2 regions of the Brevundimonas sp. FV1ye4L genome follow, and region 2 is predicted to be linked to the other one. Evidence: riboswitches for the same ligand, from Rfam matches in the RefSeq annotation. Region 2 holds a riboswitch; the other holds the start of a gene.
The links. A riboswitch is a leader RNA that binds a small molecule or an ion and turns the genes downstream of it on or off. The one in region 2 is predicted to bind cobalamin.

Region 1: linked by a shared signal. The riboswitch ahead of metE (5-methyltetrahydropteroyltriglutamate--homocysteine S-methyltransferase) and the one ahead of ACW17X_RS11610 (TonB-dependent receptor plug domain-containing protein) in region 2 are both predicted to bind cobalamin.

Annotation. Positions count from the first base shown of each region.
Region 1 covers NZ_CM178734.1:1,205,371-1,216,303, forward strand. The annotation lists gene ACW17X_RS05775 (acyl-CoA thioesterase) at 1-709, opposite strand, end outside; gene metE (5-methyltetrahydropteroyltriglutamate--homocysteine S-methyltransferase) at 706-3,045, opposite strand; cobalamin riboswitch at 3,156-3,356, opposite strand; gene ACW17X_RS05785 (porin) at 3,608-4,360, shown strand; gene ACW17X_RS05790 (head GIN domain-containing protein) at 4,493-5,383, opposite strand; gene ACW17X_RS05795 (transcriptional regulator) at 5,456-6,382, opposite strand; gene ACW17X_RS05800 (GNAT family N-acetyltransferase) at 6,391-7,551, opposite strand; gene ACW17X_RS05805 (hypothetical protein) at 7,732-7,893, shown strand; gene ACW17X_RS05810 (L,D-transpeptidase family protein) at 7,897-8,940, shown strand; gene ACW17X_RS05815 (carboxylesterase/lipase family protein) at 8,941-10,536, opposite strand; gene pdxH (pyridoxamine 5'-phosphate oxidase) at 10,615-10,933, opposite strand, start outside.
Region 2 covers NZ_CM178734.1:2,401,688-2,412,620, forward strand. The annotation lists gene mutS (DNA mismatch repair protein MutS) at 1-1,246, opposite strand, end outside; cobalamin riboswitch at 1,321-1,505, shown strand; gene ACW17X_RS11610 (TonB-dependent receptor plug domain-containing protein) at 1,654-3,468, shown strand; gene ACW17X_RS11615 (aldo/keto reductase) at 3,452-4,372, opposite strand; gene maiA (maleylacetoacetate isomerase) at 4,455-5,090, opposite strand; gene ACW17X_RS11625 (fumarylacetoacetate hydrolase family protein) at 5,090-5,743, opposite strand; gene ACW17X_RS11630 (glycine zipper domain-containing protein) at 5,890-6,234, shown strand; gene ACW17X_RS11635 (hypothetical protein) at 6,234-6,647, shown strand; gene ACW17X_RS11640 (DUF1328 domain-containing protein) at 6,758-6,937, shown strand; gene ACW17X_RS11645 (metallophosphoesterase family protein) at 7,028-7,879, opposite strand; gene ACW17X_RS11650 (diacylglycerol/lipid kinase family protein) at 7,879-8,835, opposite strand; gene ACW17X_RS11655 (hypothetical protein) at 8,880-9,158, opposite strand; gene ACW17X_RS11660 (YMGG-like glycine zipper-containing protein) at 9,312-9,653, shown strand; gene ACW17X_RS11665 (OmpA family protein) at 9,758-10,201, shown strand; gene ACW17X_RS11670 (protein-disulfide reductase DsbD family protein) at 10,259-10,933, shown strand, end outside.

The sequences.
Region 1 (10,933 bases), 1.2 Mb from region 2:
CATCGACCGCCACCATGACGAACTCCGCCGCTGCAGACCGCCGCCGGTCGCCCGTCAGCAGGCCCTCGGCCCACAGTTCAACCTCTATAGTGACGGAGGAACGGCCGACCCGCGTCGCGCGCGACGCCAGCTCGATCATGTCGCCTTCTCTTATGGGAGAAGAGAAATCGATGCGGTTCGACGCCGCCATGACCATGACGGCCCTGGCCTTGCGTGTGGCGCAGACGAAGGCCGCCTTGCCCATCAGCTTCAGGGCGTCGCCGCCGTAGAGGGTGCCGTAGTGATTGGTCCAGGTCGGGAAGACCATCTCCACCGCCCGCAGCCAGCCGTCGTCCCGAGGCGTGCCCTCCATCAGAGGCGGCAGGTCGCCCTGCCCTTCCTCTCGCGGCGCCACCATGTTGAAGACGCCCCGCGTGCACAGCCGCCGCTCCCCGCTGACCGGCGCCTCAGCCCAGAGCTCGACCTCGACACCCATCGAGGTGCGCCCCACACGTACAATCTGACCCCTCGCCTCGACCATCTCGCCGATCCGGGCGGGGGCGGCGAAGTCGATCCGTTCGCATCCGGCCGTCACGGTCGGCCGCCGCGCATGACGCGCAGCGGCCAGGAAGGCGACCTTGTCTAGGTGCGCCAGTCCGACGCCCCCGAACAATGTCCCGTGGTGATTGGCATCCCCCGGGAACACCATATCTATAAGCGTGACGCTCACGCCGCGATGGCCTCCAGACGCGCGGCCTTGGCGGCCGACACCATATTGGCCAGCGCCGCCTTGGTTTCCGGCCAAGCGCGGGTCTTCAGGCCGCAGTCCGGGTTCACCCACAGCCGATCCGCCGGCAGCTTGCCCGTCGCCGCCGTCAACAAGGCCGCCATCTCATCCACCGACGGCACGCGCGGCGAGTGGATGTCATAGACGCCCGGTCCGATCTCGGCCGGATAGCGATAGTCGGAGAAGGCGTCGAGCAGCTCCATCCTGGACCGCGAGGTCTCGATGGAGATGACGTCCGCATCCATGGCCCCGATGGACTGGATGATGTCGTTGAACTCGGAGTAGCACATGTGGGTGTGGATCTGGGTCTCGTCCCGGACGCCCGAGGCCGTGATGCGGAAGCTTTCGACGGCCCAGTCCAGGTAGTCCGCCCAATCCGCCCGGCGCAGGGGCAAGCCCTCGCGCAGGGCCGCCTCGTCGATTTGGATCACGGCGGCGCCGGCCGTCTCCAGATCCGTCACCTCGTCACGGATGGCGAAGGCGATCTGACGACAGGTCGTGTTGCGCGGCTGGTCGTCGCGCACGAAAGACCAGTTCAGGATGGTCACCGGGCCGGTCAACATGCCTTTCATCGGACGGTCGGTCAGGGATTGGGCGTAGCGCCACCATTCCACCGTCATGGCCTTGGGCCGCGAGACGTCGCCATAGATGATCGGCGGGCGAACGCAGCGCGAGCCATAGGATTGCACCCAGGCCGCCTTGGTGAAGACGAAACCCGACAGTTGCTCCCCGAAATACTGGACCATGTCGTTGCGCTCGAACTCGCCGTGCACCAGCACGTCCAGGCCCAGATCCTCCTGCCATTTCACCGTCCGCGCCGTTTCCTCGCGCAGGAAGGCGGCATAGGCCGCATCGTCGATGACGCCCTTGCCGTGGTCGGCGCGGGCTTTGCGGACTTCGGCCGTCTGGGGGAAGGAGCCGATAGTGGTGGTCGGATAGGCGGGCAGGTTCAGACGCCGCTGCTGGACCTGGCGACGGATTTCGAAGCTGGAAGTCCGGCTGGCCAGGGCTGGGTCGGCATCCGCCGCACGAGCCTGAACCTTCGGATCATTGATGCGGGGCGAGGTGCGACGCGAGGCGACGGAAGCGGTCGAGGCGTCCAGCGCCGCCTTTACCGCAGCGCGTCCTTCGTTCAACGCCCGCGCCAGGGTCGCCAGTTCGGCCACCTTCTGAACAGCGAAGGCCAGCCAGTCCTTGATCTCGGGATCGAGGGCAGTCTCGCGTTCCAAGTCGATCGGCGTGTGCAGCAAGGAGCAGGACGGGGCGATCACCACCTTACGTCCCGCAGCGACCAAAGGCTCGACCTTGTCGAGCACGGCGTTGAGATCGGCCTTCCAGACATTGCGGCCGTCGATGACGCCCAACGAAAGCACCTGATCGACCCGCGTCGCCGATGCGACTTGCGCCAGTTGCTCCGGCGCCCGGATCAGATCGATGTGCAGGCCGTGAACCGGCAGGCGCAGCGTCGTCTCCAGATTATCGCCCAGGGCCCCGAAATAGGAGGTCAGCATCAGTTTGATCGGCGGCGTCACATCCGTCAGCACGCGGTAGGCGTGGTCATAGGCGGCCTTCGCCTCGTCGCTCAGGTCGGTGACCAAGCAGGGTTCGTCCATCTGGACCCAGGTGGCGCCCGCGCGGGCCAACGACCGCAGCACCTCCGCATAGACCGGCAGCAGGCGTGGCAGCAGGCTGAGCACGTCGAACGTCTCGCCCCGCGTCTTGCCCAACAGCAGATAGCTGACCGGGCCCAGCAGCACGGGCCGGGTCTCGATGCCCTGGGACTTGGCTTCCAGATATTCATCCAGCGCCTTGGTAGAGCCGAGGCGGAACACCTGGTCGGCGGTGAACTCCGGCGCGAGATAATGGTAGTTGGTGTCGAACCATTTGGTCATCTCCATCGCCGGCGTCCCCTCGCCGCTCGCATGGACATGGCCGTGTGCGCAGACCTCGTCGTCGCCGCGCGAGCCGCGGGCCATGGCGAAATAGGTGGCCAGATCGACCCGTTCCCCGCTCCAGCCATAGGCGGCCGGCACGCCGCCGACCATGGCGGTCAGATCCAGCACCTGATCATAAAGAGAGAAGTCGTTGGACGGCACGATGTCCGCCCCCAGGTCGCGCTGGCGCGCCCAGGTCAGGCCGCGCAGCTCAGCGGCGGTGGACAGCAGGGCCTCGGAGTCCAGCTTCCCGGCCCAGTAGGCCTCTAGCGCGGTCTTCAGCTCTCTCTTTGGGCCGATGCGGGGAAAGCCGAGGGTGGCGACCTGGACGGTGTGGCGGGTCATGACGTTCGAAACCTGTGTTGTGGCCAGGTTTCGGACAGGGTCGCGCGGACGCCGACGCGGACGTGCAGGGTCCGGCGGCGCGCATGCGGCCTGACCGGGCACCCCGCCGGAGGACGTTATCTGTCGGGGCAGGTCTCCTGGCTCACGGGTCGACGCCTCGGGCCCGGCCTTCCCGGCGCGAACGCCAGTGACACGAGATGGACCCTCAACTCGCCGCTTACAGTTGCGGGGGCAGCGCCGGTTTCACACCGGCTTCCCTCTTAGCTCTGGGCGCCAAACGACGCACAGAGACCACGACGGATGCAAAGAACGGCATAAACCCAGCTTCGTCAATACACATAAGGATATGCTTATATGATTATGTGATTGCTCGATCTTAACCCTTTGCCTCGAGATACGCGCACCCCTGACACATTGCAGCCACAAGGCGTGGCCGATGGGCCACATGGCAGTTTCAAGACACTTATATAACGGCGATTTAATGCTCAGCTTGGCCGCGTCCTGATAGCAGCCGCCCTCCCCGGACCCCCATCCGGGTCAAGACTGCTAAGGACAAAAGAAAATGAAGACGATCCTCCTCGCATCGGCCGCCGCCGCCCTGTTCGCCGCTCCGGCCTTCGCCCAAGACGCCATCGGCTCGGTCGGCGTGACCTACTCCAACCCTTCGATCGAAGTCGCAGGCAATGACGTTGACGCCGACGTGTGGACCGTGGACGGCACGGTCGCCCTGCCGGCCGCCGACTGGACCGTGACCCTGAACGGAGCCGTCGACTACACCAAGGCCTTTGGTGAAGAAGACGTCACCGGCGTCGCCGCCGCCCACCTGACCAAGATGTGGACCGCAGACGTCCGCGCCGGCGCCTTCGTCGCCGCCAACGACATCGGTTCGGGCAACGATCCCGTCTGGACCGTCGGCGCCGAAGCCCAGAAGTACCTGTCCAACGCGACCCTGACCGGCCTGGTCGCCTACACCACGGCTGACGATGTCGACGCCGACATCTGGACCGTCGGCGGCGACGCCGCCTTCTACGTCATGCCGAACCTGCGCCTGAACGCCGGCGTCAGCTACAACAACGTCGACGTCACCGGCGGCGACGTGGACGCCTGGACCTATGGCGTGGGCGCCGAGTACGAAATCGAAAACACCCCGTTCTCGGTCGGCGCTTCCTACACCCGCGCCGACGTCGACTCGATCGACGTCGACACCTGGTCGCTGGGCCTGCGCTACAGCTTCGGCGGCGGTCTGCAAGCGCGTGACCGCGCCGGCGCCGGCCTGAACGTCTCGTCGATCACGAGCGTCCTGGGCGCCTTCTAAGCCCTTCAGGTTTTCCTGAAAGCAGAGGCCCCGGCGGAGCGATCCGCCGGGGCTTTTTCTTTGCTTCTGACACAAAAAGGCCCCCGGGGTTCCACGACCGGGGGCCTTTCCTCTCGCGGCGAGAGACGGGTCTTAGCGCCCGATATGAACCGTTCCGGATCCGACGATGGAACGGGAAACTGCGCCGGTCGCGGCGGCGACGCGGACATCGCCCGATCCCGCGATGGCGACGCTGAGGTCTCGCGTGGTTCCGCCGAAACGGACGTCGCCGGAGCCGCCGATAGCCACCGACAGCTTGTCCATTCGGCCTTGCCGGATGTTGACGCCCCCGGAACCGCCGATGGACACGTCGCCGCGACCGTTGACGCCGGCCACCTCGACGCTGCCGGAACCACCGACCGCCGTCTTGAGGTTTCCGGTCGCTCCGGCGGAGATCGAACCCGATCCGCCGACGTTGGCTTCGAGCGAACGGGACGTGCCGGCGCGAACCGACCCTGACCCGCCGACGCCCAACTCGAGCGGGCCGTCCACATTGGCGATGGTCCAGGTCCCGCATCCGCCGCTGTCGAGTTCAACGGAACGCGCACCGCGTCCCACGGAGCCGAAGACGGCGCCGCCCGCGCTGACGTCCACATTGCGGGGGGTCCGCACCACGATCATGGGGGCGTCCTCCAGACGGATGCGACCCAGATCCCGCACCTCGACGGTGGCGCCCTGACCCGGCTGGGCGGCGTCGGCGCGGCCGGAGTTGCAGTTGCGTATGCCGTCGCTTCGCCCCCAGAAGCCGTTGCGGCGAAGCCCGCCGTCGATCTCGACGTCGCGGCCGTTGCGGCGCACCTGGATGGCGGGCAGGCGCGAACGGCCTTGCGTCACCTCGACGCCGATGTCCTGACGATCCTCGACGATGACGATCACGCGCGCCACGGCGTTGCGGATCTCGACCTCGCCGGCGGAGGCGGGCGCGGCGGCCGCCAATCCGAGCAGTGCGGAGACTCCGGCGGCGGCGATCAATGCGGTCTTCATGTGCGGCCTTCCCTTTCCCGATTACGAGAGGAAGGTGCGCGCTCGGCCGGCGGGAGTCATTTTAACTCGAGGTCATGAACTCGAATTAACAGGGCCGTCCAGCGCGCCCACGCCGTCCGCGACGCCGAGCCGAGGTTCGAAATCGCGTTCGAACCTCGCGATCCGGCTCTTCATCGCCCCCGCCCGCTTCAGCGCGAGGGACGCGGCCCAGCGGGCCGCCAGTTCAGGGGTCGTCATATGGTCGGTGAAGCGCGGCCGACCACCCAGGCTGCGGAGCACCGCATTGGTGAACAGCGCCCCGTTGCGAAAGCGCGAGGGCCAGGTCTGGAAGTCCATCGACAGGCTGACGCAGAAACGGTCGAGGTTCTCGACCCGGTGCGGGGCGTACAGCGGCCAGGTCAGGGCGCGGCCCGGCTCGAGATCCATGACCTGAGCGTCGTTTTCAAAGGACAGAGTATAGGGCAGTTCCTCGGTCGTCTGACGGGCAACGACCTGTTCCATATTGTGCTCGGGCAGGTGCGCCTCGTCGCCCGGATAGACGAACAGCCGTTTGCGACCGCGCAGATGGAACAGCACCACGCCGGCGGCGTCGAAATGATACGGCACCCGCGCCTTCGGCGACGACAGGATCAACTGGCCCGCATTGCGGACGGCGCGCATACCCGGATAGGTCGCCTGGATCGCGCGGAAATCCTTCATCGCGGCCTGCCACAGCTCGGGCCAGCCGATCTCGACCCGGCGCAGATTCACCCAGAGGCGGCCCTGTTTGATCGCCTCCAGCAGTTCATCGCCCGACAGACCACCGCGCGCGCCCGTCCGCAGGGACACCTGGCCCGCGTCGTCGTAGTCGTACAGGTTGATGTCGAACAGTTCGGGCGGATAGCGATCCAGCACAGCGGCCAGAGCCGCATCCTCGGCGAAGCCCTGATCGACCAGGCTGTGCGGATGGATCTGGGCCTCCCCGACGGGGCCGAGATAGCGGGTGCGGCGGGCGCTCATGTTCAACCCTAGACGTGAGCGACGCGCGCCGGCGTCCTCTTGCGGGCGGCGGCCTTGTGAACGGCCGAGCGAACGGCGACGGCCGCGCCGCGCAGTCGCCCGACCGGCGACGCCTCGCAGGCTTCGATGGTGGACCAGCGGCGTCGCAGCGACGCGCGCAAGGCCTCGCCGCGCGTCCCGGTCCGATCCAGCACGCCGACGGCCGCCTCACCCAGAACCTGGGCGAAGCCCGGCCGCATCACCACCGCCTCGCGCACCGTCTGCCGGGCGTTGACGAAATACTTCTTGTAGCTCTCGCCCTCGAAACCGAAGTCGAAGACGCGGAAACCGTCGGCCGCCGACAATCGCATCGTGTCCATGCTCAACAGGATGCCGGGCGAACAGCGCGCCAGACTGGGCTCGTAGACCGGGAACCAGAAATGGTGGTGACGCCCCGCATGGAGAGAGAATTCGACCGCCACCAGTTTCTCGCCCGCGTACATGGCCGCCATCGACGCGCCGAAGTCGGACGCCGGCGTCGCCATTAGGGCATGGAGCAGATCACGGGTCCAGCCGCAGGCGAAGATGTCGTGGAGCCCCGACCGGCGGTACTGCGCCGCCTTCAGGTCGATCAAATGATCCAGCAGGGCCGGATCCCGCAGGCCGTGTTCGACACGGACAGGGCCCAGTTCGTTCTCCAGGCTGCGGCGCGCCCGTTCCTTGTCCTTGAAGTATTTGCCGTAGGTCGATCGGCGCTCGGCGTACCAGGCGTCGAAGCCCGTTTCCGGCATGGCGACCTGCACGGTCTCGCGCGCCTGTCCCGTCTCACCGGCGCCGATCCATCCCGGCACGTTCAGCCGGCGCGCCTTCAGCAGATGCGCCACCTCTTCCAGGGTGATGACCTCGCCTTCGGCGGCGATCACGCCGTGATAGTCGTTCATCGGCGCGCCCAGCGGCTGCACCGATCCACCGCGCTTCTGGAACGGGAAGAACCCGACGACCCTGCCGCCACGCCGAAAGACCGCAACCGCGGCGCCGGGGCAGACCCGCGCCGCGATCTGCGTATAGTCCCACCGGAAATACGGACTTTGCAGAGACGGGTTGGTCGCCGTCCAGTCGCGCCACAGGGCGATAGCGACAGCGTCCATCGCCTCCGCCTTGATGATCTCGACCTGTAGCGTTTCGGGCATGCGCGTCCTCATGGGGCCTTGTGCAGCAAGGCCCGGTCCAGACGCGACCCTGCACCCCGTCCCGTTGCGGTACGGTTCATCGGAATGGTGAACGGACGTTGAAACCATTGATCAAGCGGAGCCCTGCGGCTTCGCATGCGTTGGCTGAGGGCGGAGACCTGCTTCGCTGGAGACATGCACATGACCGACGCCCGACCAGACAACCGCAAGGTCGAGAACGAAAACCTACGTCCCGACCGGGACGGCGAGCCACCGCGCCCCGCCACCGAACCCAAGGGCGCAGAAGGCTCCAGCAACTCCGGCGAAACCGCGACCGACCCGGCAACCGGCGAAGAGAACTAAAACTTGAACCGCTTCATCTGCCTTGCCCCCAGTCTGCTGATCCTAGGTCTGGCGGCCTGTTCGCCGCCGGCTGAAGACCGAACGTCCGCGCCGACCGCCGAGGTGCGAAACGAAGGCCCGCTGTCTCGCGACGCCATTGAGAACAGCGCCTATTCGCCGCCGCCTCCCGACGGCGCCCCGACCAGCGCACAAAACCCCGCCCGTCCCGACCCCGCGCTGATCCGCGCCCAAATCCTGCTGGAACGGGCGCGCTTTTCGCCCGGCGCCATCGACGGTCTGGCGGGGTCCAACATGCGCCAGGCGGTCGCCGCGTTTCAGAAAGCCCAGGGTTTGCCGGCGACGGGCGAGTTGGACGCGGACGTGATGGGCCGTCTGCGGGCGGCCGGCATCGGCGCCGTGACCTCGACCTACAGGATCACGCAGCAGGATCTGGCCGGGCCGTATCTGGGCCAAGTTCCGACAGAGTTGAAGGCGCAGGGCGAGGTGTCCTTCATGGGCTACGCCAATGTGGTGGAGGCTTTGGCGGAACGCTTCCATGTCACCGAGGACCTGCTGCGGGCCATGAACCCCGGCGCGGATTTCAATCGGGCTGGGCAGGCCCTGCTGGTTCCGGCGGTGAACACCACGCCCCTGCCCGCCGAGGTGGATCATATCGACGTCGACAAGGCCGAGGGAGCGGTCAAGGCTTTCGACGCCGACGGCAAGCTGATCGCCTATTTCCCGGCCACCATCGGCAGCGGCGAAAACCCCACGCCGACCGGCACGGTCAAGGTCAACGGCGTCGCCCGCAATCCCGACTATACCTATGACCCGTCCAAGCTCAGCTTCGGCGACGTGGACAGCAAGGTGGTGGTCAAGCCGGGGCCCAACAATCCCGTCGGCGTGGTCTGGATTGACCTGAACAAGCCCAGCTATGGCATTCACGGCACGCCTGACCCGCATCTGGTGGGCAAGACCGCCTCGCACGGCTGCGTCCGCCTGACCAACTGGGACGCCTGGACCCTGGCCGACAAGGTCAAGCCGGGCGTGACGGTGCGGTTCCTCTGACTATTGGACGGCGCCGAAGGCGGTGCCGTCCCAGAAGTCGCAGTGGTGGCGGTCGAAGAAGTCGGCGTCCAGCTTGTCGCCATCGGGGCTGAACACCCGGACCGGCCCGGAAACCTCGACGCGGGGCCAGTCGGGGCCAAAGTCTTTCTGGCCGAAACTGGCCCACAGGCTCTGCATCCGCTCGGACAGGGCCTTCTGCTCCGGCGTGAACCGTTTCACATCGGCGAACACCCAGCTGGTCCCGAACACATAGGCCAGCTCGCTGGCGTGATAGGCGCCCAGATCCAGTCCCACGATCCAGTCGGGCAGGACGAAGGGCGCGCCACGATCCGCGAACTCGTAACCCCAGACCGGGACGAAACGAGACAGCTGGCGACGCAGGGCTTGGGACGGACAAGCGAACCTCTGGTCGGTGAAGTTGGCGGCGATGGCGTAGGCTGGGCCGTCGGGACCGACCGGATAACGGTCCAGCACGCGGGGACCGACGTCGCCGTACATCCAGATTGTCTCCTTCTGGTAGCGATCCATGTCCTTGACCTCATTGGCGAACAGCCGCCCTTCGTCCAGGTTTGTGCCGACGATGACGGGCACGCGGGTGAACCGGCCCTCATGGATCGCCAGCGCAGGATTTTCAGGCACGGTCGCGTCGGTATGGACAGGTCCCCACGACCCCGGCCCGTTGATCCCCGCCCTCAAGGACGGCGCGCGTGACAGCCGCCAGGCCGGCAGGGCCTTGAGGCAGGCGACCTGATCTGCGCCGGTGCAGCCCAGGCGTTCTGCAAACAAGGGGCCCGAGGCCGCCGCTTCCTGAGCGCTGACCAGGGATGACGGCTCCAGGCAGCCACTGCTTTGCAGGATGACGCGTTGGTACAGGCCTTCTGACTTGGGCGAAGCCATCAGGTAGCAGGCCGACCACGCACCCGCGCTCTCGGCGAACAGGGTCACATTAGCCGGGTCGCCGCCGAAGGCCGCGATGTTCCGATGCACCCACCGCAAGGCCGCCTGCTGGTCCATCAGGCCGAAATTGCCGCCGAAACCCTCGCCCTTCGCCTGGAACTGCGGGTGGGCCAACCAGCCCAGGGCGCCGAGGCGGTAGTTCAGGGTCACGACCACCCGGCCTTGCTCGGCAGCCAGTTTCGACGGGTCGTAGTTGGCCCCCGACCCGATGGTGAAGGCCCCGCCCGGGATATAGACCATCACGGGTCGCGGCTGTGCCGTCTCTCCCGATGGGGCGTAGATGTTCAGGTAAAGGCAGTCCTCGGACCCGACGACCAGCCCGCCGCCGCCGCCCAGAATAGCCTTGCGGCCGATGGCCTGAGTGCAGTCCGAACCGAGACGGGTCGCATCGCGCATGCCGTCCCACGACTGGACCGGCTGGGGCGCTCGCCAACGCAGATCCCCTACTGGAGCTTGAGCAAACGGCACGCCCAGAAAGGCGCGCACGCCCGCCCCCTCGATCCCGCGCACGGTTCCAGCCTCAGTCGTCGCCAGAATGCGCGCGGCGTCCGGTGCGAAACGGACATGATCGACCTTGCCGGGATGGGTGGCGCAGGCGGCCAGCAGCAGGGACGCGAACAGCAGCGAGAGAAGACGCATCGAAAACCTTGGCCGTGGCGAGACGGGCTTAACGCGGGCGAAGCCTGAGCGTTTCGTTCGCGCCTGACGGCCGCGACATCAAGGCCAGAGGCGTTCGCGAGTCCAAGCGTCGCTTTCGCGCACAAAGCGCAACCGGTCGTGCAGACGGAAAGGACGGTCGCGCCAGAACTCGACGCTTTGTGGGACGACGCGCCAGCCGGTCCAGTGTTCGGGGCGCGGCACCTCGCCGCCCTCGAACCGTGCGGTTTCGCGCGCCACTGCCTGCTCGAGCGTCTCGCGGGCATCGAGTGGTCGGGACTGATCCGAGGCCCAGGCGCCGACCCGGCTTTCGCGGGCCCGGCTGGCGAAATAGGCGTCGGCCTCCTCCACCGTGACCGGCTCGACCCGTCCCCGCACC
Region 2 (10,933 bases):
GCTGACCCGTGATCGGATCCACCTGGCCGATGAACAAGCCGGCGATCCCCTCTGCAATCGACAGTCCCACGCGCACCGCCGCCAGGTCGCGCGGCCCCCCCCGTCCCAGCGCCAGTCGCCCGACCGCCCGCGCCACATCGGCCGAGGCCTTCAGGCCGTCGCGCAGATCGCGCCGCAGGTCGCGCCGCTCCAGCAGCCATTCGACCGCGTCGAGTTGTTCATTGATCGCCAGCGGATCGCGCAACGGCCGGGCGATCCGCTCCGCCAGGGCCCGCGCCCCGCCCGAGGTGACGGTCCGGTCGATACAGGCCAACAGCGAGCCTTCGCGCTCGCCCCTCTGAGTCCGGTCGATCTCCAGACTGGTGCGCGTTGCGGGGTCAATGGCCAGGAAGCCGCTCTCGCCCAGACGGCGCGGCGGGGCCAGGGCCGGGACCTTGCCGGCCTGGGTCGTCTCCAGATAGGCGGCGATCAGGCCCATGGCCGAGACCTCGGCCTCCTCAAAGGCGCCGAAACCGTCCAGAGCCGCGACGCCATACAGCCGCTCGACCCGCGCTTGGGCCGCCTGGGGCTCGGCGATGGCGCTGGCCAGGGCCTGGACCACGCCGCCGGACCCGTCCAGGGCGTCACGCGTCGTCGGGTCCGAATAGATCCGGTCCGTGACCAGAACCTCGGACGGACGAAACGCCGCCAGGGCCGCACCCAGATCCTCCAGCGCACAGGCGACGCTGTCCACGGCCCCAGACGACAGCTCCACCACCGCCACGGCCGCCCGGCCCTTGCGCACCGCCACCGCCGCCAGCCGGTTGGCGCCGCGCGCGTCCAGCAGACTGTCCTCAGTCAGGGTGCCCGGCGTCACCACCCGCACCACGCCGCGATGGACCACGGCCTTGCCGCCGCGCTTCTTGGCCTCGGCCGGATCTTCCAGCTGTTCGCAGATGGCGACCTTGTGGCCCAGGCGGATCAGCCGGGCCAGATAGCCCTCCATGGCGTGGACCGGCACACCGGCCATGGGGATGTCCTCGCCCTGGTGCTTGCCCCGCTTGGTCAGGGTGATGCCCAGGGCCGCCGCCGCCACCTCGGCGTCCTTGAAGAACAGTTCGTAGAAATCCCCCATGCGGAAGAAGAGTATGGCGTCCGGCTGTCCGGCCTTGGCCGTCAGATACTGCGCCATGAAGGGTGTCGCCCCTTCCAGCGAGGCGGCGACTTCGGGCGAATGTTCGGGGGAGGGAAAAGCGGGCGCGTTCATATGCTGTCAGGGTGAAGGATCACAGCCGACCGCTCAAGCCCGTTAACGGCTCTTGCACAGGCTTCTCCCCCCTGCGATAGGCCGCGTCAGGCGGTTAAGGGAACACGGTGAGACACCGTGGCTGTGCCCGCAACTGTAGGCGGCGAGAGCGTCGTCCGTCCGGGGTTCTTCACCCCGGCGCCACTGGGTGACTGGGAAGGCGAGGACGGCGGTTTATGACCCGCAAGCCAGGAGACCTGGCCGCCTAATGTCGCTCGTCCGCTGTCCGGGACCAGACAGAGGCGCGGGGATTCTCGTCGTAGCGACCCGATCTTGCGCCGTCCGGACCCTTCAGGCCCGGCGGATCGGCTCGCTCATACCGGTTCCTCGCGCGCACTCGCGGAGCCGACATCGGGGATTCTCGCTCAATGAAGCGCTCCATTCTTCTGTCTACGGCGGCGATCGCCGCCGCCCTCGCCGCGCCCGCCTTGGCGGCCGACGACGTGACTTCGCTGGACGACGTCGTCGTCACAGCCACCCGCATTCCCGCCATCGTCGAAGACACGCCCGGCGCACGCGTCATCGACTCCAAGACCATCGAACAGCGCGGCGCTGTCTTCGCCGCCGACATCCTGTCGGACGTGCCCGGCCTGTCGGTGACCCGTTCAGGGGCTTTCGGAGGCGTCGCCCAGGTCCGCATGCGCGGCGCGACGCCGGGCAAGACCCTGGTCCTGGTGGACGGCGTCTCCGTCAACGACCCGGCCGAGATCAATGGCGCCTATGACTTCTCCGGTTTCGATCTGGGCGACGTCGCCCGGATTGAGGTCTTGTCGGGGCCGCAGTCGTCGCTGTGGGGGTCGGACGCCATCGGCGGCGTGATCGCCTTCACCACCAAGCAGATCGACGGCCTGCGCGCCGAGGCCGAGGCCGGCAGTTTCGACACCGTGCGCGGTCGCCTGGCCGCCGGCGTCGCCAATGAGACCTATGCCGTCAGCGCCTATGTTTTGCACTTCGACACCGACGGCATCTCCGCCGCCGACGAGGCCGACGGCAATCCCGAGGCCGACGGCTTCACCAACACCACCGTCGGTCTGAAGGGGCGCTACGCCGTCTCCGACACGGTCAAGTTCGACGGCTCGGCCCGCTGGTCCAAGAGCGAGGCCGATCTGGACGGCTTCCCGGCCCCGACCTACGCCCTGGCCGACACCGACGACACTCAGGAGTCCGAACAATGGTCTGGATTCGGCCGCGCCAGCCTGACGGCCCTGGGCCTGAAGCACCAGTTCAGCGTCTCGGCCTCCGACATCGAACGCACCTCCTACAGCGGCGGCTTCGGCTCCACCTTCAGCGGCGACCGGCAGGCCTATCGCTGGCAGGCCGACGGCGCGGCACGGGGCGTGACCTACGCCTTCGGCGCTGAACGCGATGAATCCTCGGCCGACCTGTCTTCGGGCGAGGCGCGTGACCTGGCGACGACCTCGGTCTTCGGCGTGGCCCAATACGATATCGGCGCCCTGAACCTGACCGGCGGCCTGCGTTACGACGACACCGACGATTTCGGCTCAAAGACCACCGGCCGGATTTCGGCGGCCTATGATCTGGCCGGCGGCTTCATCCTGTCCGGCGCCTATGGCACGGGTTTCAAGGCCCCGACCGTCAGCCAGGCCGTCTGCGACTACTGCTACGCGCCCCTGCCCTGGCCGGAACTGAAGCCGGAAACCGCTGACAGCGTCGAGATCGCTCTGGGCTGGGCCTCGGCCGACGGCCGTTTCGACGGTCGCGCGACCTTCTACCGCCTGAACGTGGACGATCAGATCACCTATTCCGCCGGTCGCTACATCAATGTCGCCAAGACCCGTTCCGACGGGGTCGAGCTGGAAGGCCGCGCTCAACTCGGGGCCGGATTCGACCTGACCCTGGCCTATGCCTGGACCGACGCCGAGGACCGCTCGACGGGCGCCCGTCTGCTGCGCGTGCCTGAACACGCCGGTTCGGCGACCCTGGGCTGGACGGGGGATCGGCTTTCGGGCGCCCTGACCGTCCGCGCCGAGGGCGACCAGGATGATTCCGGCGGCGTGCGCGACAGCTTCGTCACCGCGAATCTGAACGCGGCCTATCAGCTCACCGATCAGGTCGCGCTGACGGCCCGTGTCGAGAACCTGGCCGACGAGCAGTATCAGCAGGTGCTGGGCTACGGCGAGCCCGGTCGGTCGGCCTATGTCGGGGTCAGGCTGCGCTACTGATCCGCGCGCGGGCGTCGGCGGCGAAGGCCGCCGGCGCCTCGAGCGCCAGTTCCGACCAGTTCAGATCGGGGCTGGGCGCATGGGCGGCGGCCAGGATGGCGCGCAGTTCGGCGGCCGAGGCGACGCTGGCCACCACACGATCCACAGCCTTCAGTGAAAAGGCGTAGGCCAGGGCCGCCTGCATCGGGTCGCAACGCCGTTCCGCCAGGCGCCGCCGCGTCCGCGACAGGACCTGGGCATAGTCGGCCAGATGCGAGGGCAGGTCGTCCCCGCCTGAGAACAGCAGGCCGCCGGCGAAGACGGAGGCCAGATGGACCTGGGCGCCGACGGATTTGAGCTCGTCCAGAACCCCTTCCGCCGCAGCGCGCTGATCCAGAAGATTGCACGAGACCTGGACCACATCGGCCTCAAGACGACGGGCCAGCAAGGCGGGCCCGTCCTCGATCGTGGCGCAGAAGCCGATGCTGCGGAATAGGCCGCGATCCTTCAAAGATTGAAGACGATCCCACAGGGCGCGGCCTTCGGCGCCGGCCAGATCGGCCGCGTTGTCGACCAGCAAGGCCTCGCCGCGCGGCAGGCCCAGTCGTTCCAGCGACCGGCGCGCCCGGGCTTCGACCCGGTCCAGGCCTTCATTCAGGGACACGGTGCGCACCGTGACACGGAAGGGCGAGGGGAAGGGCCAGGCTTGGCCGAGCAGGCGTTCGCCGTCGCCCCCGGGACGGGTCGCGATCATTCGCACGCCGGCGTCGGATCCGGTCTGCAGCAGGAAGCGCATCGCGTCTTCGCGCGCGCCCGTCTGGCTGTTCATCAGGGAATTGAGCGGGCGCTGAGGCTCGGTCACCACGGCGAGAGCCAGGCGATCAATGGGCGAGGGCGCCGAAGGGGTGGCGGAGGAATGCGTCACATTCCCATCTTGCCCCCCAATACTTAAGGGAGGCTGAGCGAGAGGTTACGCGAACCTTACTTATCCACCGCTGGTATCGGGATCAGGCGTCGGCGTCGGGCTGGCGGTCGGGGTCCGCGGCCTGGAAGGCGGGATGCGCCAGAGCGCGAGCTTCGACCGCCAAAAGGCCCGGCCAAGCCTGCAGATCCATATTGAACCGTCGCGCCGAATAGAGCTGCGGGATCAGATAGCAATCGACCAGGCCGGGCGCGTCGCCGAAACTCCAGCCTTCGCCGTGGCGCGCCACCAAGGTCTCCATGGCCGCAAACCCCGGCGTGATCCACCGCGCGGCCCAGGCGTCGACGGTCGCCTGATCGGCGCCGAAGTCCCCGCGCAGAGACTTCAGGACCCGCAGATTGTTCAGCGGATGAATGTCGCAGCCGATCAGCGCCGCCATGGCCCGCACATGGGCGCGGTTCGTCGCCTCTTTCGGCAGTAGCGCCGGCTCGGGATGAGTCTCCTCCAGCCATTCCAGAATGGCGGGGCTCTGGGTGACGATCAGGTCGCCGTCCTGCAGCGCCGGCACCATGCCCTGGGGGTTCAGCGCCAGATAATCGGCCGCCTTCTGCTCCCCCAGGCGCAGGTCATGCGCCGCTGTTTCATAGGTCAGGCCCTTCAGCCCCAGGGCGATACGGACCCGATAGCTGGCGCCTGACCGCCAATAGCCGTGCAGGATCATCAGACCATCTCGAAGCTCAGGGGCTCCAGCCCGTCGATCGTCACCACGACCCGATCCCCGCGCACCAGCGGCCCGACGCCCGACGGCGTGCCGGTGAAGATCAGGTCGCCGGCTTCCAGCGTCCAAAGTTTCCCGGCCTCTTCGACGATCCGGTCGGGGTTCAGGATCATGTCGTCCAGGGTGCTGGACTGTTTCGTCTCGCCATTGACCGTCAGGGCGATGGTCCCCGCCGGGTTCGGCAGGGCGCCCAGGGTCACGGCCCCGCAGGGGGCCGACTGATCGAACCCCTTGGCCGCGTCCCAGGGACGGCCCGCCTTCTTCGCCTCGGCCTGCAGGTCGCGACGGGTCAGGTCGCACCCGACCGCCCAGCCCACGATCCCGCCGTCCTCGCCGATGGCGGCGACCAGCTCGGCCTCGAAATGCAGATTGGCCGTCGCGGACGGATAGGCCGGATCGGCCCCGTCCGAAACCAGGGCGTCGCCGGGCTTGGAAAAGAAGAAGGGCGACTGCTTGTCCGGATCGGAGCCCATTTCACGCGCGTGAGCGGCGTAGTTCTGGCCGACGCACAGGATGCGTCGAACCGGGAAACGCCGGTCGTCGCCGGCGATCGGCAGGCTGGGAACGGGGCGGGGCGCGAACAGGAAGTCGGTCATGGGCCCAATCTAGTGCGGCGGATCGTCCCTGACGAGGCCGACCAGCCCATAAGGCCTTATGGATCGACGGGAACTTCGCCCACGGTGTGGCGTTCGCAAACAGGGTCCCCTATTCTAATGCCAAGCTTGAAACTGGAGCGCGCACCATGGCCACCACCAAGGCTAGAGAAGACATCAAGGCTGACCTGAAGACCCTCAAGGAGGATCTGAAGACCGGCGCCCGCGAGGAAACCCAACGCCTGCGCGAAAAGGCCGAAGAGGCCGAGGCCAAGCTCCGCGCCAAGGGCGAGGAAGTGCGCGAACAGGCGCGCGGCTACTACGACACCGCCCGGGTGCGCGGCCGCGAGTACTATGACGACGCCGCCGAACGCCTCGACGAGGCCCAGCGCTATATCGTCGAACGCGTCCAGGAGCGTCCTGTCCAGTCGACCGCCATCGCCCTGGGCGTCGGCGTCGTGCTCGGCCTGCTTCTGGCCGGCCGCCGTCGCTGATGTTCAAGGGCATCGTCAAACGGATCGTGGCGACCAGCGTGGTCGCCGCGAGCGTGTTCCTCGCCGTGGTGTTCCTCGGCATCGCCATCTTCAACGCGATCAGCCTGATGACCACGCCCCTGGGCGCGGCGGCCATCACCTTCGGCCTGTTCGCCCTGGTCGCCCTGATCGTCGCCCTGGTCTTCCTGAAGGGGGACAGCCACGACGATGAGGATGAAGAGGATGCGCCGGACGGTCTGGTCGGCAAGCTGATCCACATCGTGCGCGAACGCCCGATCATCGGCGCGGTCGGCGGTCTGGGCGCCGCCTTCCTGCTGCTGCGCAATCCCGCACTCGCCGCCATTGTCGCCAGCATGGTGGCGGAGCGGAAGATGGACCAGGGCGGCTACGCCAAACGTCGCCGCCGACGCTGAGCTTTCTGCGGACGCGACGGAACGCCGCGCGGTCGCAAACGTTGATCTGCCGACGGGACGAACGGTCGCAAGGCCGCCGTCGGCAACATCAACGCAGGAGAGCTAAACCCATGATTCGCTGGGCAATTATCTTCCTGGTCGTGGCCTTGATCGCAGCCGTTCTCGGCTTCGGCGGCATCGTGAACTTCTCGTTCGAGATCGCCAAATTCATCGCCGTGATCGCCATCATCCTGTTCGTCATCGCCCTTGTGGCCGGCGGACTGCGCGGGCGCGGCGCTCCCCGATTATAGGGGCGTCCAACCGACAAGACGAAAGGGCCGGAACGCAAGTTCCGGCCCTTTTCTTGTCCGCTTCATCTCAACCTGTCGAGCGAGCGAACCTCAGACAGCCGCCTTCTCCAGCGTGCCGGGGGCGTTCGGATTCGGCGCCGTCGCAGCTCGACGGGTGTCCTGACGGCGAGGCAGCCGCCAGACCTGCTGAGAACTATATTCCTGGCCGTCCCAGGCCAGAGCGGTGACGGTAATGGTCTTCTCGTCCCAGTCGACTTGGTTGAACCCGGGCGGAGAGCCCCGTTCGCGATGCGACAAGGTTCCGCAGCCGACGGCGTAGGAACAGCGGTCCGCCAGATCGATCGCCAGGGCGAAGGGCACATGGACGTGCCCGGTCATGATCAGGTCCACCCCCGCCTCGGCGAAGATCAGTGCCGCCTCGTCCCCGCGCTTGACCTCCCCGGTCATCGGCGCGCCGATCATCTCGATCAGGGGGTGGTGGCAGGCCAGGATGCGCAGGGCGCCGATCGGCGCCTGACGCAGGGCCTCCGCCGCGCGCCGGGTCTGATCCAGATCGATGACCCCCTTGGACCAGTTGGGCCGCGCCTGCCAGCCGCGCGCGGTGACGACGCCGCGCACCATCACCGTGTCATTGCAGAACTGGCCGTCATGAGCGGGAAAACCGGTCGCCGTCTCGAACGCCCGCCACGGGTGGAACAGCCGAGCGACGGGGCTCCAATAGGGGACGTCATGATTGCCGACGATGACGAAGCGCGGCTCGGGCATGGCGCGCATCCATTCGCCCGCCGCTCGGAACTCGGCCGGATAACCCTTCTGGGTGATGTCGCCGGTGATCAACACCAGGTCATTGGTGGTGGCGTGGGCGTATTCCAGCGCCGCCGCCACCGCGCCCTTGTGCTCGCACCCGAAATGGACGTCGGAAAACTGAAGAACCCGCCCCATTACAGACTGTCCTCGGCCGCCGGCGGTCGGGGGGCGAGGGCGCGGAACGCCTTGGGTATGAATCGCACAGTGGCCTCGGATTTCAGCAGGATGGGTTCGCCGTCTATCACGGCTGGAATGCGCGAGCGGGCCCGGACGTCGATCCGTTTGGCGGCCCGGGTGGACACCGCCGGATCATGGCGCCAGTCGCTGAACAGGGCGTTGGCCGCCAAGCGGAAGGCCTGGCTGGCGTCGGACGGGTCCATCGCCGCCGCCTCCAGCCCGTCCGGTTCCTCCATCGCCTTGGAGATCATCGGGCTGATCAGCACCAGGGCCTCGGCCCGCCGCCGGGGGCCCCTGTCCAGGCTGAACCTCAACCGGCCGGTGAAGGCCCGTTTCAGCGCCCGTCGCGCATAGGCCCAGGCCAGTTTGACCTTGCCGGTTCGCATCGCCTCGCGCGCCGGCGCCCACAGGGCCGGCGACCCCAGTATTGCAGCGCAGTAGAAGTACTCGCCCTCGACCTCCCCGCCCGACACGACTTGGGGCTCGCCCTCTTCAAGGGCGCGGCGCAGGGCCAGCTTCCAGTCGGCCGTGCCGTACAGGGCCTTGGGCAGCATGTTCATCGTCCCGCCCGGCAGGGGGGCGATCATCGGGCCGTCCGGCTTCGCCTTCGACGCCACCGACCGCGCCGTGCCGTCGCCCGCCAGAACGAAGATGACATCCGCCGACGCCGAAAAGGCCTCGGCGATGGCCTGATCGAAATTGCCGCCGTCCAGGACCACGACCTGGCTTTCCAGATCATAGTCCGCCAGCGCCGCCTCCGCCTCGGCGGCCGCGCGCGGGCCCACGCTGCCGGACAACGGGTTGACCAGCATGACCACCCGTTTTAGCGGCGCATGGGACGTCAGGACGCGCAGGGGCGCGTCCTGCGATTGGCCGATGTCGGCCTCGGGTTCGGGACTTACGATATCGGTCATGGCGCCCGAACGTCCGGCGCGCGCGCCCGTTCCCTAAAGCTTGGCTATTGCTTCAGTTCGTCGCGGGCCGCCGCAGCCCCGGGCTCCGCCTCTGGGGCGCGTCCCGCCAGTTTCTGGGCGCCGGCCCAACCGGTGGCGATCCAGCCGTCCGCCATCCGACCGGCCGCCTCGACGGACCGCTCCTTGATCGACAGCACAAGCGTCAGGGCGCCGACCAGGGCCAACAGGGTCACCAGCACATTGATCAATGGGGCGGCCGAGGCCTTCTTCTTCTTGCGCCGCGTCCAGAGCGGGCCTTCGGCGCCGTCGATTGCGCGCACCATCTTTGAAAATCGCATCATTCCCCCCACTGACTTTGCCGGGCCAGGCCCAGGATTGAAGCTTAACGCTTTCTACAGAACGACGATAGACACGGGAACCTGAACCGTATTCCAGCGTTCTCGCCTTCGGGGCGAACCCAGACAAAGGATTTCATCATGAACAAGGCCATCATCGCGATCGCCGGGGCCGGCCTTCTGGCCTCGGCCTGCGCCAGCGACCCTTACGGCAATTCGAACCAGACGGTCCGCCAGGGCGCCATCGGCGCCGGCCTCGGCGCTGTCGCCGGCGCTGTCATCGGCAATAATGTCGGCGGCGGCAATGCGGCCACCGGCGCCCTGATCGGCGGCGCCCTGGGCGGCGCAGCCGGCGCCATCCGCGGCTCGGCTCAGGACCGCAACAACCAGCAGCGTTACCGCGACAGCCAGGGTCGCACCTACTACTGCTACGATAATCGCCAGGACGAATGCTACTGGGACAACGGCCAGCGCCGGTACTGATCGGCTAAGGGCGGCGGGGCTTGCTCCTGTCGCACTGATCGGGCTTCGGAGGGGCGGTTCGTCATGGACGGGCCGCCCTTTCATTTGAGGGGAATGGGACGGGCATGAAGAGTTTTGCAATTGCGGCCGTGGCCGGAGCGCTGGCGCTCGGGGCCTGTGCGACGCCGATGCGGCGGGATGCGATCGTGACCAGCAGTTCGCCGTGCATGCCGGTGCGGTTCGACATCTATTTCCGTGAAAACGAGGCGCGGCTGACCGATGCGGCCGGCCAGGCCATCGAGGCGGCGGCCGGCGTGCTGCGGACCTGCGAGGTGCGCAGCGTCCAGGTGCTGGGCCTGGCGGACGCCACAGGCGGCAGCGAGGCCAATCTCAGCCTGTCGCAACGCCGCGCCCGAACCGTGGCCCAGGCCCTGACAGCGGCGGGCCTGCCGGCCCCGGCCTTCGAGGTGACGGCGGCAGGCGACGCGGGCGCGACCACGGTCGGCGGATCGGCCGAGCCCCTGCGTCGTCGCACCGAGGTGGTGGTGGACGCGCACCCCCGTCGCTAAGCGGGCGCGGCGACAGAGGCGCTGACAGGCCGGTCTCCAGGGCCTAGAAACACGGCCATGCGCGCCATCGCCCCTCTGTTCGCCCTCTGTCTTCTGGTCCTTTCGGGCGCCGCCGGCCCAGCAACGGCCCAGCCGGTCAGCCGACCTGCCCAGACGGCCGCGCCCGTCCCGGCGGGCCCGCGTCAGGCCGACAATATCGAGGCCGAACTGGTTCCCCTGTCGCAATGGGCCGCGCCGGGATCGACCGTCGTCGTCGCGGTGCGCCAGAAGATCGCGCCCGGCTGGCACACCTATTGGCGCAATCCCGGCGACTCCGGCGGGCCCACCACCATCGACTGGCGCCTGCCGCCGGGGGTGAAGGCCGGCGAAATCGTCTGGCCCCTGCCCAGCCGTCAACGGCTGATGAGCCTGGTCAACTACGGCTATTCCGGCGAAGTCTATCTGCCCGTGCCGATCGAGGTTCCGGCCTCGGCCCGGCCCGGAACCACCCTGCCCCTGACCGCCGACGTCCTGTTCCTGGTCTGTAGCGACCAGATGTGCGTGCCGGTTCAGATGAGCCTGCGCCTGGACCTGCCGATCCGCGAAGGCGCCCCGCCGCTGGACCCCGATCACGGCGCCGCCCTCGAGGCCGTGCTGGCCGCCGCCCCGCGTCCGGCCGGGATCGAGGCCCGCGCGGCCCTGGCCGACGGCGTCCTGACCCTGTCGGCGACGGGCGGACCCCTGACCGCAGCC